4 regions of the Metapseudomonas phytobenefica genome follow, and region 3 is predicted to be linked to each of the others. Evidence: predicted binding sites of a transcription regulator. Region 3 holds the regulator's gene; each other region holds the start of a gene.

Region 1 (3,735 bases), on a different contig from region 3:
CGTTGGCGCAGCCCTGGCGCCGGAGCTGCAGGCGCCGCGCCCGGACGACCTCGGCGGCGGCCTCCGCGCTGCCAGGACCGGTGCTGGTGGGAGGTTGCAGTGCGGTGGCTTCGCGGGCGACGGTCAGGTGCAGGTCGATGCGGTCAAGCAAGGGGCCGGACAGCTTGCTGCGATAGCGCTGGATCTGCTCCGGGGTACAGCGGCAGCGGCCACCGGGATCACCAAGATATCCACAGGGGCAGGGGTTCATCGCCGCCACCAGCTGGAAGCGCGCGGGGAAACGCACCTTGTCATGGGCGCGGGCAATGACGATCTCACCGCTCTCCAGTGGCTCGCGCAGGACCTCCAGCACCTTGCGGTCGAATTCGGGGAGTTCGTCGAGGAACAGCACGCCTTGGTGCGCCAGCGTGATCTCGCCGGGTTTGGGGCGGCTACCTCCGCCCACCAGGGCCGCGCCGGAGGCACTGTGGTGGGGCTGGCGGAAAGGTCGCTGGGGCCAGCTTTGCAAGGGCGCGTGGCTGGCGACTGAATGGATCGCTGCCACTTCCAGGGCTTCCTGCTCTTCCAGTGGCGGCAACAGCCCGGGCAGGCGGCTGGCGAGCAGCGTCTTGCCGGTGCCTGGTGGTCCGCAGAACAAGAGGTTATGGCAGCCGGCGGCAGCCACCAGCAGGGCGCGTTTGGCGGCCACCTGGCCCTGGACATCGGCGAGGTCGGGGTAGGGCGGGCGATCTTCCACCAGGCCCTGGGCCTGGTAGGGGGCAAGCGGCGTATGGCCGGCGAAGTGCGCGGTCAGCTCCAGCAGGTGCCCGGCTGCCAGGACCTTGAGGCCGCTGGCGAGGCTGGCTTCCTCGGCGTTCTCCCGGGGCACCACCAGGGTGCGGCCGGCGGCGCGGGCGGCCAGTGCGGCGGGCAATACGCCCTGCACGGGGCGCAGGGAGCCGGAGAGCGCCAGTTCGCCCAGGCACTCCACCTCTTCCAGGGCGTTGGCCGGCAGCTGGCCGCTGGCGGCGAGCACGCCAAGGGCGATGGCGAGATCGAAGCGGCCACCGTCTTTCGGCAGGTCGGCCGGGGCGAGGTTGAGGGTGATGCGGCGGGGAGGGAAGTCGAAGCCGCTGTTCTGGATCGCGCTGCGCACGCGGTCCTTGCTTTCCTTCACCGCGGTTTCCGGAAGGCCTACCAGGGCGAGGGACGGCAGGCCGTTGGCGAGGTGGGCTTCGACGGTCACGGCAGGGGCTTCGACGCCGACCTGCGCGCGACTGTGGACGATGGCCAGGGACATTGATCACTCCTTGATCGGTAAGCCGGGCCGGAGTGGTGTCACTCCGCCGGTGGCGGGTTCAACTTGGCTTCCAGTTCCGCGACCTTGGCTTCCAGCGCTTCCAGGCGCGCGCGGGTACGGCCGAGCACCACCATCTGGCTGTCGAACTCGTCGCGGCTGACCAGGTCGAGTTTGCCGAAGGCACTCTGCAGCAGGACCTTGAACTGGGCTTCGACCTCGGCGCGGGGCAGCGGGCTGTCGCTGCTGAACAGGCGCGAGGCGGTGGAGGCGAGGGTATCGAGCAGGGCTTTGGGCGGCAGCATGGCGGGCATCCGAAAGTGAATGGGCGGGAGTCTACCACGCTGCTCCCAGGCGCCGGTCCGGCGATGGCCGGTGCACGCTTTTTGAGCAACGCCCTGGGGCGCCATGCACTGCTTTGGTGCGATGCAAGTGGTCTGTTGAGCCGATCTGACTGGCATCCAGCCAGTATCTTCTTGAAAAAAGGCACTTTCCCTGGAGCTGGCAAGAATTCTGCTTAGAGCAGATCGACGCATGCACCGATGCAGTACCGGTGCACCAGGCGAGGCGGGGGAGTGTTTCGCCAGAAGCGGTTGGTTGGTGTCGGAGTCCCGAGCCAGGGCGGGCCGACGCGTTACAAAAGCCAGACACTGCGCTTAGACTTGACCCGGGTTCGTGTTTTTCCTGGGGCAAGTCAACCAAACACGGGAGAGAGTTTCATGAAGCTAGTCACCGCCATCATCAAGCCTTTCAAGCTCGACGACGTGCGCGAGTCGTTGTCTGAGATCGGCGTGCAGGGCATCACTGTCACCGAGGTCAAGGGCTTCGGACGGCAAAAGGGCCACACCGAGCTGTACCGCGGTGCGGAATATGTTGTCGATTTTCTGCCGAAAGTGAAGATCGACGTGGCCATCGCTGACGACCAGCTGGACCGCGTGATCGAGGCCATCACCAAGGCTGCCAACACCGGCAAGATCGGTGACGGCAAGATTTTCGTCGTCAATCTGGAACAGGCCATTCGTATCCGTACCGGCGAAACCGGCACCGACGCGATCTAACCAAGCCTCCGAACCCCAACGCCCCAGGAGAAAACAACATGACTCTGCGTAAAACCGCAGGGCTAGGAGCCCTTTTGTCCCTCGTTACCCCTGGCCTGGCCATGGCCGCCGACGAGGTAGTGTTGAACAGTGGCGACACGGCGTGGATGCTTACCGCCACCGCACTGGTCCTGTTCATGACCATCCCCGGCCTGGCGCTGTTCTATAGCGGCATGGTGCGGTCCAAGAACGTTCTGTCGGTGATGATGCAATGCTTCGCCATCACCGGTCTGATCAGCATCCTCTGGGTGGTCTACGGCTACAGCCTGGCCTTCGATACCACCGGCATGGAGCAGGGCGTACTCAACTTCAGCTCCTTCGTCGGCGGCTTCTCCAAGGCGTTCCTCAGCGGCGTCGGCATCGACAGCCTGGTCGCGGCCTTCCCCGAGAGCATATTCGTCACCTTCCAGATGACGTTCGCCATCATCACCCCCGCCCTGATCGTGGGTGCCTTTGCCGAGCGCATGAAGTTCTCCGCCATGCTGGTGTTCATGGCCGTCTGGTTCACCCTGGTCTATGCGCCGATCGCCCACATGGTGTGGAGCGGTGACGGCGCCCTGATGTGGGACTGGGGCGTGCTGGACTTCGCCGGCGGCACCGTGGTGCACATCAACGCCGGTGTGGCTGGCCTGGTCGCCTGCCTGGTGCTGGGCAAGCGCAAGGGTTATCCGACCACCCCGATGGCCCCGCACAACCTGGGCTACACCCTGGTGGGCGCCGCCATGCTGTGGATCGGCTGGTTCGGCTTCAACGCCGGTTCCGCCGTGGCCGCCAACGGTACTGCCGGCATGGCCATGCTGGTCACCCAGATCGCCACCGCTGCCGCTGCCCTGAGCTGGATGTTCGCCGAGTGGCTGACCCACGGTAAGCCGAGCGCCCTGGGTATCGCGTCCGGCGTGGTTGCCGGCCTGGTCGCCATCACCCCGGCTGCCGGCACCGTCGGCCCGATGGGCGCCCTGATCATCGGCCTGGCTGCCGGCGTGATCTGCTACTTCAGCGCCACCAGCCTGAAGCGCAAGCTGGGCTACGACGACTCCCTGGACGCCTTCGGTGTACACGGCATCGGCGGTATCGTCGGCGCCCTGCTGACCGGCGTATTCGCAGCGCCTGCCCTGGGTGGTTTCGGCGCCGTGGAAGACATCGGTGCCCAGCTGCTCATCCAGTTCGAAGGCGTGGCCTTCACCGTGGTCTACACCGGCATCGTGACCTTCGTGATCCTGAAGGTGCTGGACGTGGTCATGGGCCTGCGCGTCAACGAAGAGGAAGAGACCGTCGGCCTCGACCTGGCTCAGCACAACGAGCGCGGCTACAACCTCTGATCCTGATGATTTCCCCGCCCGGCAGCTGCCGGCGGGGAAGTTG
Region 2 (3,735 bases), on a different contig from region 3:
GCCTTGGTGGTCGGGTTCACCGAAATCACGCCGCAATACTCGGGCATGTGCTTGGCGAACTCGGCGGTGCCGATGCGGGTGGCGGTGTCGATGATGTCCTGCTTGTGGCTGGCGATCAGCGGGCGCAGCACCAGCATGTCGGTGGCCGAATCGATCACCGAGAGGTTAGGCAGGGTCTGGCTGGACACCTGGGAAATGGCTTCGCCGGTAACCAGCGCATCCAGGTTCAGGCGGCGTGCCATGTGGGTGGAAGCACGCAGCATCATGCGCTTGAGCACCACGCCCATCTGGCTGTTGTCCACCTTGCTGAGGATTTCGCCGACCACTTCCTCGAAGGGCACGCTGATGAACAGCACGCGCTGGGAACGACCGAATTTCTCCCACAGGTAGTGGGCCACTTCCATCACGCCCAGTTCGTGGGCACGGCCGCCGAGGTTGAAGAAGCAGAAGTGGGTCATCAGGCCGCGGCGCATCATCTGGTAGGCGGCGACGGTGGAGTCGAAGCCACCGGACATCAGCACCAGGGTCTGCTCCAGGGAGCCCAGCGGGTAACCGCCGATGCCGTCGTGCTGGTGGTGGATGACGAACAGGCGCTGGTCGCGCACTTCCATCCGCACTTCCACTTCCGGGTTCTTCAGGGAAATGCCGGCGGCGTTGCACTCCTGGCGCAGGCGGCTGCCGACGTGGCGCTCCAGCTCCATGGAGGTGAATGGATGCTTGCCGGCGCGCTTGCAGCGCACGGCGAAAATCTTGCCGGGAATCTGGTCGGCGTAGTGCAGCTTGCACTTTTCCAGCACGTCGTCGAAATCGCCCAGCGGGTACTCGTGCACTTCGAGGAAGTGGGCGATACCAGGGACGCAGGTCAGCCGCTCGATCATTTCGCGCAGAAGCTTCGGCTCGGTCTGGCGCGTCTGAACCTCGAGGTTGTCCCAGACGCCGGTCACCTCGAGTTCCGGGTCCAGGTCTTTCAGGACCGCGCGGATGTTCTTCGAGAGCTGGCGGATGAAATGCTTGCGCACCGGCCGGCTCTTGATGGTGATTTCCGGGAAGACTTTGACGATGAGTTTCATGAAAAACAGCGCGTGGGCGGCGGCCGAAAAAGAGGGGCGCGGATTATAGCGGAAATTGTTCAAGCTTTGACCAAATTCCTTCAGAAAAGCACAGATCGCACCAAAATGGATCACGCGCACCACGACAAGCACAAAAAGGGTGCGAAATTTTGTGCACAATCACGACCAAGCCCCCGCCAGGTGCGAGTTTTGAGGCTTCTGCCCAGAACGGGGCACTGGCACGCTAATTGCTCCCTTGTGAGGCAGGTCGCCCTGGCGGACTATCCCGCCCCGGCTTCACTACGAATTCTTTAAGGGGTTAACGGTTCCCGCCCCCTTTCCACCTGGAGGACAACATGTCGAAGTCGCTTCAACTGATTAAAGAACACGACGTGAAGTGGATTGATCTGCGCTTCACCGATACCAAAGGCAAGCAGCAGCACGTGACCATGCCGGCCCGTGACGCGGATGACGATTTCTTCGAACACGGCAAGATGTTCGACGGTTCCTCCATCGCCGGCTGGAAAGGCATCGAAGCCTCCGACATGATCCTGCTCCCGGACGACAGCACCGCCGTGCTGGACCCGTTCACCGAAGAGCCGACCCTGATCCTGGTCTGCGACATCATCGAGCCGAGCACCATGCAAGGCTACGACCGCGACCCGCGCGCCATTGCCCGTCGCGCCGAGGAATACCTCAAGAGCACCGGTATCGGTGACACCGTATTCGTAGGTCCGGAGCCGGAGTTCTTCATCTTCGACGAAGTGAAGTTCAAGTCCGACATCTCCGGCTCCATGTTCAAGATTTTCTCCGAGCAGGCTTCCTGGAACACCGACGCCGACATCGAAGGCGGCAACAAGGGCCACCGTCCGGGTGTGAAGGGCGGCTACTTCCCGGTACCGCCGGTCGACCACGACCACGAAATCCGTACCGCCATGTGCAACGCCCTGGAAGAAATGGGCCTGGTGGTAGAAGTTCACCACCACGAAGTGGCCACCGCCGGCCAGAACGAGATCGGTGTGAAGTTCAACACCCTCGTTGCCAAGGCTGACGAAGTCCAGACCCTGAAGTACTGCGTGCACAACGTTGCCGACGCCTACGGCAAGACCGTGACCTTCATGCCGAAGCCCCTGTACGGCGACAACGGCTCGGGCATGCACGTTCACATGTCCATCTCCAAGGATGGCAAGAACACCTTCGCTGGCGAAGGCTATGCCGGCCTGTCCGACACCGCCCTGTACTTCATCGGCGGCATCATCAAGCACGGCAAGGCGCTGAACGGCTTCACCAACCCGTCCACCAACTCCTACAAGCGTCTGGTTCCGGGCTTCGAAGCTCCGGTCATGCTGGCCTACTCCGCCCGCAACCGTTCCGCTTCCATCCGTATCCCGTACGTGAACAGCCCGAAAGCCCGCCGTATCGAAGCGCGCTTCCCGGACCCGGCTGCCAACCCCTACCTGGCCTTCGCCGCACTGCTGATGGCCGGTCTGGACGGCATCCAGAACAAGATCCACCCCGGCGATGCCGCCGACAAGAACCTGTATGACCTGCCGCCGGAAGAGGCCAAGGAAATCCCGCAGGTTTGCGGCAGCCTGAAAGAGGCTCTGGAAGAACTGGACAAGGGCCGCGCGTTCCTGACCAAGGGCGGCGTGTTCAGCGACGACTTCATCGATGCCTACATCGAGCTGAAGAGCGAAGAAGAAATCAAGGTGCGCACCTTCGTGCACCCGCTGGAATACGACCTGTACTACAGCGTCTGATCCACGAATACCTATAAATAGCGTCAACATTGAGGCCTCCTTCGGGAGGCTTTTTTATTGAATGGTTTTCCTGTGGGAGCGAAGTCATTCGCTATGGGCTGCGTAGCAGCCCCCCGCAATTTCAGGGCAGACCTGCGGTCTGCTTAGCGAATGAATTCGCCCCCACAACCAACGTTCATCGCCGTCTATATCCCCTCGTCCACCGCCATGCCCCGCCCTTCCGGCGATTTGGCCCTTGGCTGGCGCATCCGGCTGAGCTGCACGTTCAGGCGCGGCATCGCCAGTTCCAGGCCGCTCTGGTCGAGGCGCCTGCGCAGGCGCAGGTTGAACGCCCGCTGCACTTCCCACTGTTTGATCGGCGCGGTCTTGAAGCGGAAGCGCAGGATCGCCTGGCCGTTGTCGAAGCTTTCCACCCCCTGCATTTCCAGGGGCGACCACAGGCTGCGGCGCACGTCCGGATCGCTGCGCAGTTCCCTGGCCACCTCCTGCACCAAAGCCACCGCGTCGTCGATCGGCATGCTCGCCGGCACCGGCCAGCGGAACATGGCGTAGCCGAACTGCCGCGAGAAGTTCTTGATGCTCTTGATCTCGCTGAAGGGGATGGTGTGCACCACGCCATCCAGGTCGCGCAGGCGCACGGTGCGGATGGTCAGCCCCTCCACGGTACCCAGGTGGCCGCCGACATCCACGTAGTCGTCGATGGACAGCGAGTCCTCGATGATGATGAACAGTCCGGTGATCAGGTCCGCCACCAGGGACTGCGCACCAAAACCGATCGCCAGGCCGATCACCCCCGCGCCGGCCAGCAGCGGTGTGACGTTCATGCCCATGTTGGCCAGGGCGACGATCAGCGCGATCACCGCGATGGTCACGAACAGCACGTTGCGGATCAGCGGCAGCATGGTCAGCGCCCGGGTGTTCGCCCG
Region 3 (3,735 bases):
TCGGGAAGCAGGCCGGCGGGCAGGTTGTCGATGCAGTAGAAGCCGTGGTCCTCAAGAACATCGAGGGCGGTGCTCTTGCCCGACCCGGAGCGGCCGCTGACGATGACCAGGCGCATGGAGAAGCCCTAGTGTCCGCTCTGCACGTCCACTACCACCTGGTAGAGGCTGGTGCTGTCGGAAGCCTGGCGCAGGCGTTCGCGCACATCGCCGCGGTCCAGCATGCTGGCGATCTGGCGGAGCAGTTCAAGGTGCTCATCGGTGGCGGCTTCCGGGACCAGCAGGACGAACAGCAGGTCAACCGGGGCGCCGTCGATGGCGTCGAAATCGACTGGAGCATCAAGGCGCAGCACGGCGCTGATGGGCGACGTACAGCCAGTGAGGCGGCAGTGGGGAATGGCGATGCCGTTGCCGAAACCGGTGGAACCGAGTTTCTCCCGGGCTACCAGGCTTTCGAAGATGTCCTGGTTGTCGAGGTCGGGAAGGTCGCGAGCGACCAGCTTGGCGATCTGTTCCAGTACGCGTTTCTTGCTGCCGCCCGGCACGTTCACGAGGGAACGGCCGGGGGTCAGGATTTGCTCGAGTCGGATCATGGAGGAGGGGTCAGCGGGCAGTGGCACCCTGCTGGCGGTTCAATTGCTTTTCCTTGTGCTTGATCAGTTGGCGATCGAGCTTGTCGGTAAGCAGGTCGATGGCAGCGTACATGTCTTCATGTTCCGCGTTGGCAACGACCTCGCCGCCGGCGACGTGCAAAGTGGCTTCGATTTTCTGTTTGAGTTTCTCGACCTGCATGATCACCTGAACATTGGTGATTCGGTCAAAGTGGCGCTCCAGACGGTCGAACTTCTCGACAACGTAGTTGCGCAGGGCGTCGGTCACATCCAGTTGATGTCCACTGATGTTGACTTGCATACCGCTTTCTCCTTATTGCCCGTGTATTTAGAAACAGGCTAACGGGCCTGCCACCGGAACACTTTGGCGTGGGTCAATTTCCGCGTCACATCAGTCGCTTGCGTTCGCTGGAAGGGGCAATCCCAAGGGATTCGCGATACTTGGCTACTGTGCGACGGGCCACTTGAATGCCCTGTGCTTCCAGTAAACCAGCGATCTTGCTGTCGCTCAATGGCTTTTTCGGATTTTCCGCTGCGACCAGTTTTTTGATGATGGCGCGGATTGCGGTAGACGAGCATTCGCCACCTTCCGAAGTACTTACGTGGCTGGAGAAGAAGTACTTCAGCTCGTAGATTCCACGGGGCGTATGCATGTATTTCTGGGTAGTCACGCGCGAGATGGTGGACTCGTGCATGCCCACGGCTTCGGCGATGTCGTGCAGGACCAGAGGCTTCATCGCCTCGTCGCCGTATTCGAGGAAGCCGCGCTGGTGCTCGACGATCTGGGTGGCGACCTTCATCAGTGTTTCGTTGCGGCTCTGCAGGCTCTTGATGAACCAGCGCGCTTCCTGAAGCTGATTGCGCATGAAGGTGTTGTCGGCGCTGGAGTCGGCGCGACGGACGAAGCCGGCGTAGTGCGGATTGACCCGCAGGCGCGGCACGGCTTCCTGATTCAGTTCCACCAGCCAGCGTTCGTTGTGCTTGCGGACGATGACATCCGGCACCACGTACTCGGGCTCGCTGGCTTCGATCTGGGAACCGGGGCGCGGATTCAGCCCCTGGATCAATTCGATGACCTGGCGCAGTTCATCTTCCTTGAGCTTCATGCGGCGCATCAGCTGGCTGTAGTCGCGACTGCCCAGCAGGTCGAGGAAGTCACCGGCCAGGCGCTGGGCCTCGGCCAGCCAGCGAGTGCCCGGAGGCAGCTGGCGCAGTTGCAGGAGCAGGCATTCGCGAAGGTCGCGAGCGCCAACGCCGGCGGGTTCGAATTGCTGGATGCGATGCAGGACAACTTCCACTTCGTCCAGCTCGATGCCGAGTTCCGGGTCGAAGGCTTCGACGATCTCGGAAAGGGACTCTTCGAGGTAGCCGTCGTTGTTGATGCAGTCGATCAGGGTTACCGCGATCAGGCGGTCGGTATCGGACATCGGCGCCAGGTTGAGTTGCCAGAGCAGGTGACTCTGCAGGCTCTCGCCAACCGAAGTGCGGGAGGTGAAGTCCCACTCGTCGTCGTCATTGCTCGGCAGGCTGCTGGCGCTGGTCTGGTAGACGTCTTCCCAGGCGGTATCGACGGGGAGTTCGCTGGGAATGCGCTCGTGCCATTCGCCATCTTCGATGGCTTCGGCATTGGTCTCGACGCTGGACTCCTGGAAGCTGGCTTCCTGGTTGCCGGAACTGGGTTGCTGATCGCCTTCGGCCATGGGGTCGGAGGTGTCGAAATCGTCGCCATCCTCCTGCCGTTCGAGCATCGGGTTGGACTCCAGCGCTTCCTGGATCTCCTGCTGGAGGTCCAGGGTGGAGAGTTGGAGCAGGCGAATGGCCTGTTGCAGCTGCGGGGTCATCGTCAGCTGCTGGCCCATCTTGAGGACTAGCGATGGTTTCATGGCAGAGGGCTTAGCACCTTATTCGCCGGCGCTTGCGCGCCATCCACTACAGGGCGCCGAAGCGCCACCAGGAAGCAAATTATATGCCTGACCTTGAAGGATTTTTCTAGCCCGCGCAACCGGTCTTGTAGGCGCGGTTGCGGGAGACTACAGGCGGAACTCGTGGCCCAGGTAGACTTCCTTTACCAACTGGTTGGCCAGGATGGCTTCCGCATCACCTTCGGCGATCAGTTGTCCGTCACTGACAATGTAGGCGGTCTCGCAGATGTCCAGGGTCTCGCGGACGTTGTGATCGGTGATGAGTACACCGATCCCTTTCGCCTTGAGGTGATGGATGATCTGCTTGATGTCGCCCACGGAAATCGGGTCCACGCCGGCGAAAGGTTCGTCCAGCAGGATGAATTTGGGGGCCGTGGCCAGCGCGCGGGCAATTTCCACACGACGGCGCTCACCACCCGACAGGCTCATGCCGAGGCTGTCGCGGATGTGGCTGATATGGAATTCCTGAAGCAGGTTTTCCAGTTCCTTGCGGCGTGCGGCGCGGTCGAGATCCTTGCGGGTCTCGAGGATCGCCATGATGTTGTCCGCCACACTGAGCTTGCGGAAGATCGAGGCTTCCTGCGGCAGATAGCCGATGCCGGCGCGGGCGCGGCCATGCATCGGCTGGTGGGTGACGTCCTGGTGGTCGATCAGGACGCGGCCCTGGTCGGCCTTGACCAGGCCCACGATCATGTAGAAGCAGGTGGTCTTGCCCGCGCCGTTGGGGCCGAGGAGGCCGACGATCTGACCGCTGTCGATTGACAGGCTGACGTCGCGGACCACCTGGCGGCTCTTGTAGCTCTTGGCCAGGTGCTGGGCTTTGAGGGTCGCCATTACTGTGCTTTCTGCTCTTTCTTCTTCGGCTGGATGACCATGTCGATCCGCGGACGCGGAGTGGTCACGTTACCGCCGGTGGCGCGGCCTGCGTTCACGATCTGGCGCTGGGTGTCGTAGACGATCTTCTCGCCTTCGAAGGTATTGCCTTCCTGTACGACCTTGGCCTGGTCGAGCAGGATGATGCGCTCGTTGGCGGCGAAGTACTGGATGGTCAGGCCGTAGGCCTTGACGATCTCCTTGTCGACCGCCGGCTTCTGCTCGTAGTACGCGGGCTTGCCGACCGAGGTGAAGACCTCGACGTCGCCGTTGGCGTCCTGGGTGATGGTGACGGTATCGCCGGTGATCTTGAGGGTGCCCTGGGTGATCAC
Region 4 (3,735 bases), on a different contig from region 3:
TTCTACAACACCATGGAAGACGCCGGCGCCCTGCCGATCGAATTCGACTGCACCAACCTGGCCATGGGCGACGTCATCGACGTATACCCCTATGAAGGCAAGGTCGTTCGCCACGACAGCGGCGAAGTGGTCACCACCTTCGAATTGAAGACCCCGGTCCTGCTGGACGAAGTCCGCGCCGGCGGCCGTATCCCGCTGATCATCGGCCGCGGCCTGACCGAGAAGGCCCGTGCCGAGCTGGGCCTGGGCGCTTCCGACCTGTTCAAGAAGCCGGAATCCCCGGCTGACAGCGGCAAGGGCTTCACCCTGGCCCAGAAGATGGTTGGCCGTGCCTGCGGTCTGCCGGAAGGCCAAGGCGTCCGTCCGGGCACCTACTGCGAGCCGAAGATGACCACCGTTGGCTCCCAGGACACCACTGGCCCGATGACCCGCGACGAGCTGAAAGACCTCGCCTGCCTGGGCTTCTCCGCCGACCTGGTGATGCAGTCCTTCTGCCACACCGCTGCCTATCCGAAGCCCATCGACGTCAACACCCACCACACCCTGCCGGACTTCATCAAGACCCGCGGCGGCGTGTCCCTGCGTCCGGGCGACGGCATCATCCACAGCTGGCTGAACCGCATGCTGCTGCCTGACACCGTCGGCACCGGTGGCGACTCCCACACCCGCTTCCCGATCGGCATCTCCTTCCCGGCCGGTTCCGGCCTGGTAGCCTTCGCCGCTGCCACCGGCGTCATGCCGCTGGACATGCCGGAATCCGTTCTGGTGCGTTTCAAGGGCAAGATGCAACCCGGTATCACCCTGCGTGACCTTGTCCATGCCATCCCCTACTACGCCATCCAGGCTGGCCTGCTGACCGTCGAGAAGAAGGGCAAGAAGAACATCTTCTCCGGCCGCATCCTCGAGATCGAAGGTCTGAACGACCTGACCGTCGAGCAAGCCTTCGAGCTGTCCGACGCCTCGGCCGAGCGTTCCGCTGCCGGTTGCACCATCAAGCTGCCGGAAGAAGCCATTGCCGAATACCTGAAGTCCAACATCACCCTGCTGCGCTGGATGATCGGCGAAGGCTACGGCGATGCCCGCACCCTGGAGCGTCGCGCCAAGGCGATGGAAGCCTGGCTGGCCAACCCGCAACTGCTGGAAGCCGACAAGGACGCCGAATACGCCGCCGTCATCGAGATCGACCTGGCCGACGTCAAGGAGCCTGTGCTCTGCGCCCCGAACGACCCGGACGATGCCCGCCTGCTGTCCACCGTGGCCGGCGACAAGATCGACGAAGTGTTCATCGGCTCCTGCATGACCAACATCGGTCACTTCCGTGCTGCCGGTAAGCTGCTGGACAAGGTCAAGGGCGGTATCCCGACCCGTCTGTGGCTGGCTCCGCCGACCAAGATGGACCAGCACCAGCTGACCGAGGAAGGCTACTACGGCATCTACGGCAAGGCTGGCGCCCGCATGGAAATGCCGGGTTGCTCCCTGTGCATGGGCAACCAGGCTCGCGTCCAGACCGGCGCCACCGTTGTCTCCACCTCCACCCGTAACTTCCCGAACCGCCTGGGCGACGCCACCAACGTCTACCTGGCCTCCGCCGAACTGGCGGCCGTTGCGTCCATCCTGGGCAAACTGCCGACCGTCGAGGAGTACATGGAATACGCGAAGAACATCGACAGCATGTCTGCCGATATCTACCGCTACCTGTCCTTCGACCAGATCGCCGAGTACAAGGAAGCCGCTGCAAACGCCAAGATTCCGGTGGTTCAGGCCTAAACCCCCATCGGTAGCTCGGTAAGGAGAAAGCCCCGCCTCGTGCGGGGCTTTTTCTTTTCTGCCATCTGCATCACAGACCTTTCCACATTCCCATCCAGCCGACTTGCAGGCGCCCCCCAAGCAGCTATGTTGCAGATAAGAGCCCCACAACGGGGGAGGCCTCCATGAAAACCTGGTTCCTGATCCTCATCTGCACCCTGGGCCTGGCCGGTTGCTCCAGCGAGTACCTGATCGCCACGACCGACGGCCAGCTCATCGCCACCGACGAGAAACCCGAACTGGACAGGGACACCGGCATGCTCGAATTCGAGGACCATGAAGGCCGGACCCAACAGATTCCGCAAAGCCAGGTGAAGCAGATCATCGAACGTTGAGGTAGCTCCGACCTCCGAACCCTGCCCCGCCATCGCGGGGCTCTTTTTTTGGCTGGCATATCGCTTGCTTCATCAGCGACAAGGCGGCGCGCTCCAACGGCGGAGCAGGCTGATGACGATGGCGTCGATTCCGGCCACCCCGGATCGACGCCATTTTTGCTGATAGGTGGCATTCGACATGACGGACAAGCAGAACACCATGCGCCCGGACAACCTGGCCTGGGTCGCCGGCAGCGACGCGCCGGAGAAGTGCGTGCTCAACCTGGGCTTCATGCCCCTGACCGACTCGGCCTCGCTGATAGTCGCCGCGACCCAGGGCTTTGCACAGCCATACGGCCTGACCCTGAACCTGCAGCGCCAGTCGTCCTGGGCCACCCTGCGCGACAAACTGCTCTCCGCTGAGCTGGATGCCGCGCAGGCGCTCTATGGACAGGTGTATGGCATCGAACTGGGTATCGGTGGCCCCAGCGCCGAAATGGCGATCCTCATGGGGCTCTGCCAGAACGGCCAGGCCATCAACCTCTCCGAACCCCTCAAGCGCATTGGCGTGACCAGTTCCGAGGCGCTGGCCAGGCATGTGCACCATGGCGGTGCGCGACTGACCTTCGCCCAGACCTTCCCCACCGGCACCCATGCCATGTGGCTGAACTACTGGCTGGCGGCCCAGGGTATCCATCCACTGCGGGACGTGGACACCGTCGTAGTCCCTCCCTCGCAGATGGTCACCCACCTCAAGGCAGCTCGAATCGACGGCTTCTGCGCGGGCGGCCCCTGGGGGGCACTGGCGGTCGATCAGGGCCAGGGCTTTACCCTGGCCACTAGCCAGATGATCTGGCCCGATCACCCGGAGAAGGTCCTGGCCGTCACGCATGAATTCGCCGAGCGATACCCAAACACCGCCCGCGCACTGACCATGGCCGTGCTGGAAGCCAGCCGTTTCATCGATGCCAGCGAGGAGAACCGCCGCAGCACGGCGCGCCTGATCAGCGGCAGCGATTACGTGGACGTGCCGCTCTGCGCCGTGGAACCGCGCTTCCTCGGGCATTACCAGGACGGCCTCGGTAATGCCTGGGAAGATGAGCACCCACTGCGCTTCTTCGCCGATGGCCAGGTGACCATGCCCTTCCTCTCCGACGGCATCTGGTTCATGACCCAGTTCCGTCGTTGGGGCCTGCTGCGGGACGACCCGGACTACCAGGCCATCGCCCGGCGCGTGCAACGGCTGGACATCTACCGCGACGCCGCAGAAGCGCTCGACATCCCGATCCCCGACCTGATGCGCAGCGCTACCCTGATCGATGGTCGAATCTGGGACGGCAGCGATCCCGCCGCCTATGCCCGGAGCTTCCCGATCCATTCGCTGGCCGGCCATGCCCGCGCCATCGCCCTGTAGCCGTTGGGGAAGACCGCCGCCATGTTGCGCATCCTGCTGATCAACGACACCGCAAAGAAAGTCGGGCGCCTGAAAACCGCCCTGGTGGAGGCCGGATTCGAAGTCATCGACGAATCCGGATTGACCATCGACCTGCCGGCCCGCATCGAAGCCGTCCGCCCGGACGTGGTGCTGATCGATTCCGAATCCCCTGGCCGCGAC

Evidence for each region. The regulator sigma-54, encoded in region 3, starts transcription at its own class of promoters, with help from an activator protein. The targets are predictions, from matches to a motif close to ANTGGCATNNANNTTGCTNT.
Region 1: the regulator sigma-54 is predicted to act here: its motif matches at 1,777-1,796, upstream of glnK (P-II family nitrogen regulator).
Region 2: the regulator sigma-54 is predicted to act here: its motif matches at 1,285-1,304, upstream of glnA (glutamate--ammonia ligase).
Region 4: the regulator sigma-54 is predicted to act here: its motif matches at 2,193-2,212, upstream of ACFW0B_RS13745 (CmpA/NrtA family ABC transporter substrate-binding protein).

Annotation. Positions count from the first base shown of each region.
Region 1 covers NZ_JBHZGM010000004.1:119,676-123,410, reverse strand. Annotated here, with positions in the region: gene ACFW0B_RS05285 (YifB family Mg chelatase-like AAA ATPase) at 1-1,279, opposite strand, end outside; gene ACFW0B_RS05280 (accessory factor UbiK family protein) at 1,318-1,581, opposite strand; gene glnK (P-II family nitrogen regulator) at 1,996-2,334, shown strand; gene ACFW0B_RS05270 (ammonium transporter) at 2,373-3,692, shown strand.
Region 2 covers NZ_JBHZGM010000035.1:48,907-52,641, reverse strand. Annotated here, with positions in the region: gene thiI (tRNA uracil 4-sulfurtransferase ThiI) at 1-1,070, opposite strand, end outside; gene glnA (glutamate--ammonia ligase) at 1,406-2,809, shown strand; gene ACFW0B_RS22145 (mechanosensitive ion channel family protein) at 2,995-3,735, opposite strand, start outside.
Region 3 covers NZ_JBHZGM010000001.1:369,087-372,821, reverse strand. Annotated here, with positions in the region: gene rapZ (RNase adapter RapZ) at 1-116, opposite strand, end outside; gene ptsN (PTS IIA-like nitrogen regulatory protein PtsN) at 126-590, opposite strand; gene hpf (ribosome hibernation-promoting factor, HPF/YfiA family) at 601-909, opposite strand; gene ACFW0B_RS01730 (RNA polymerase factor sigma-54) at 995-2,491, opposite strand; gene lptB (LPS export ABC transporter ATP-binding protein) at 2,639-3,364, opposite strand; gene lptA (lipopolysaccharide transport periplasmic protein LptA) at 3,364-3,735, opposite strand, start outside.
Region 4 covers NZ_JBHZGM010000015.1:43,473-47,207, forward strand. Annotated here, with positions in the region: gene acnB (bifunctional aconitate hydratase 2/2-methylisocitrate dehydratase) at 1-1,767, shown strand, start outside; gene ACFW0B_RS13740 (YgdI/YgdR family lipoprotein) at 1,932-2,141, shown strand; gene ACFW0B_RS13745 (CmpA/NrtA family ABC transporter substrate-binding protein) at 2,341-3,534, shown strand; gene ACFW0B_RS13750 (ANTAR domain-containing response regulator) at 3,556-3,735, shown strand, end outside.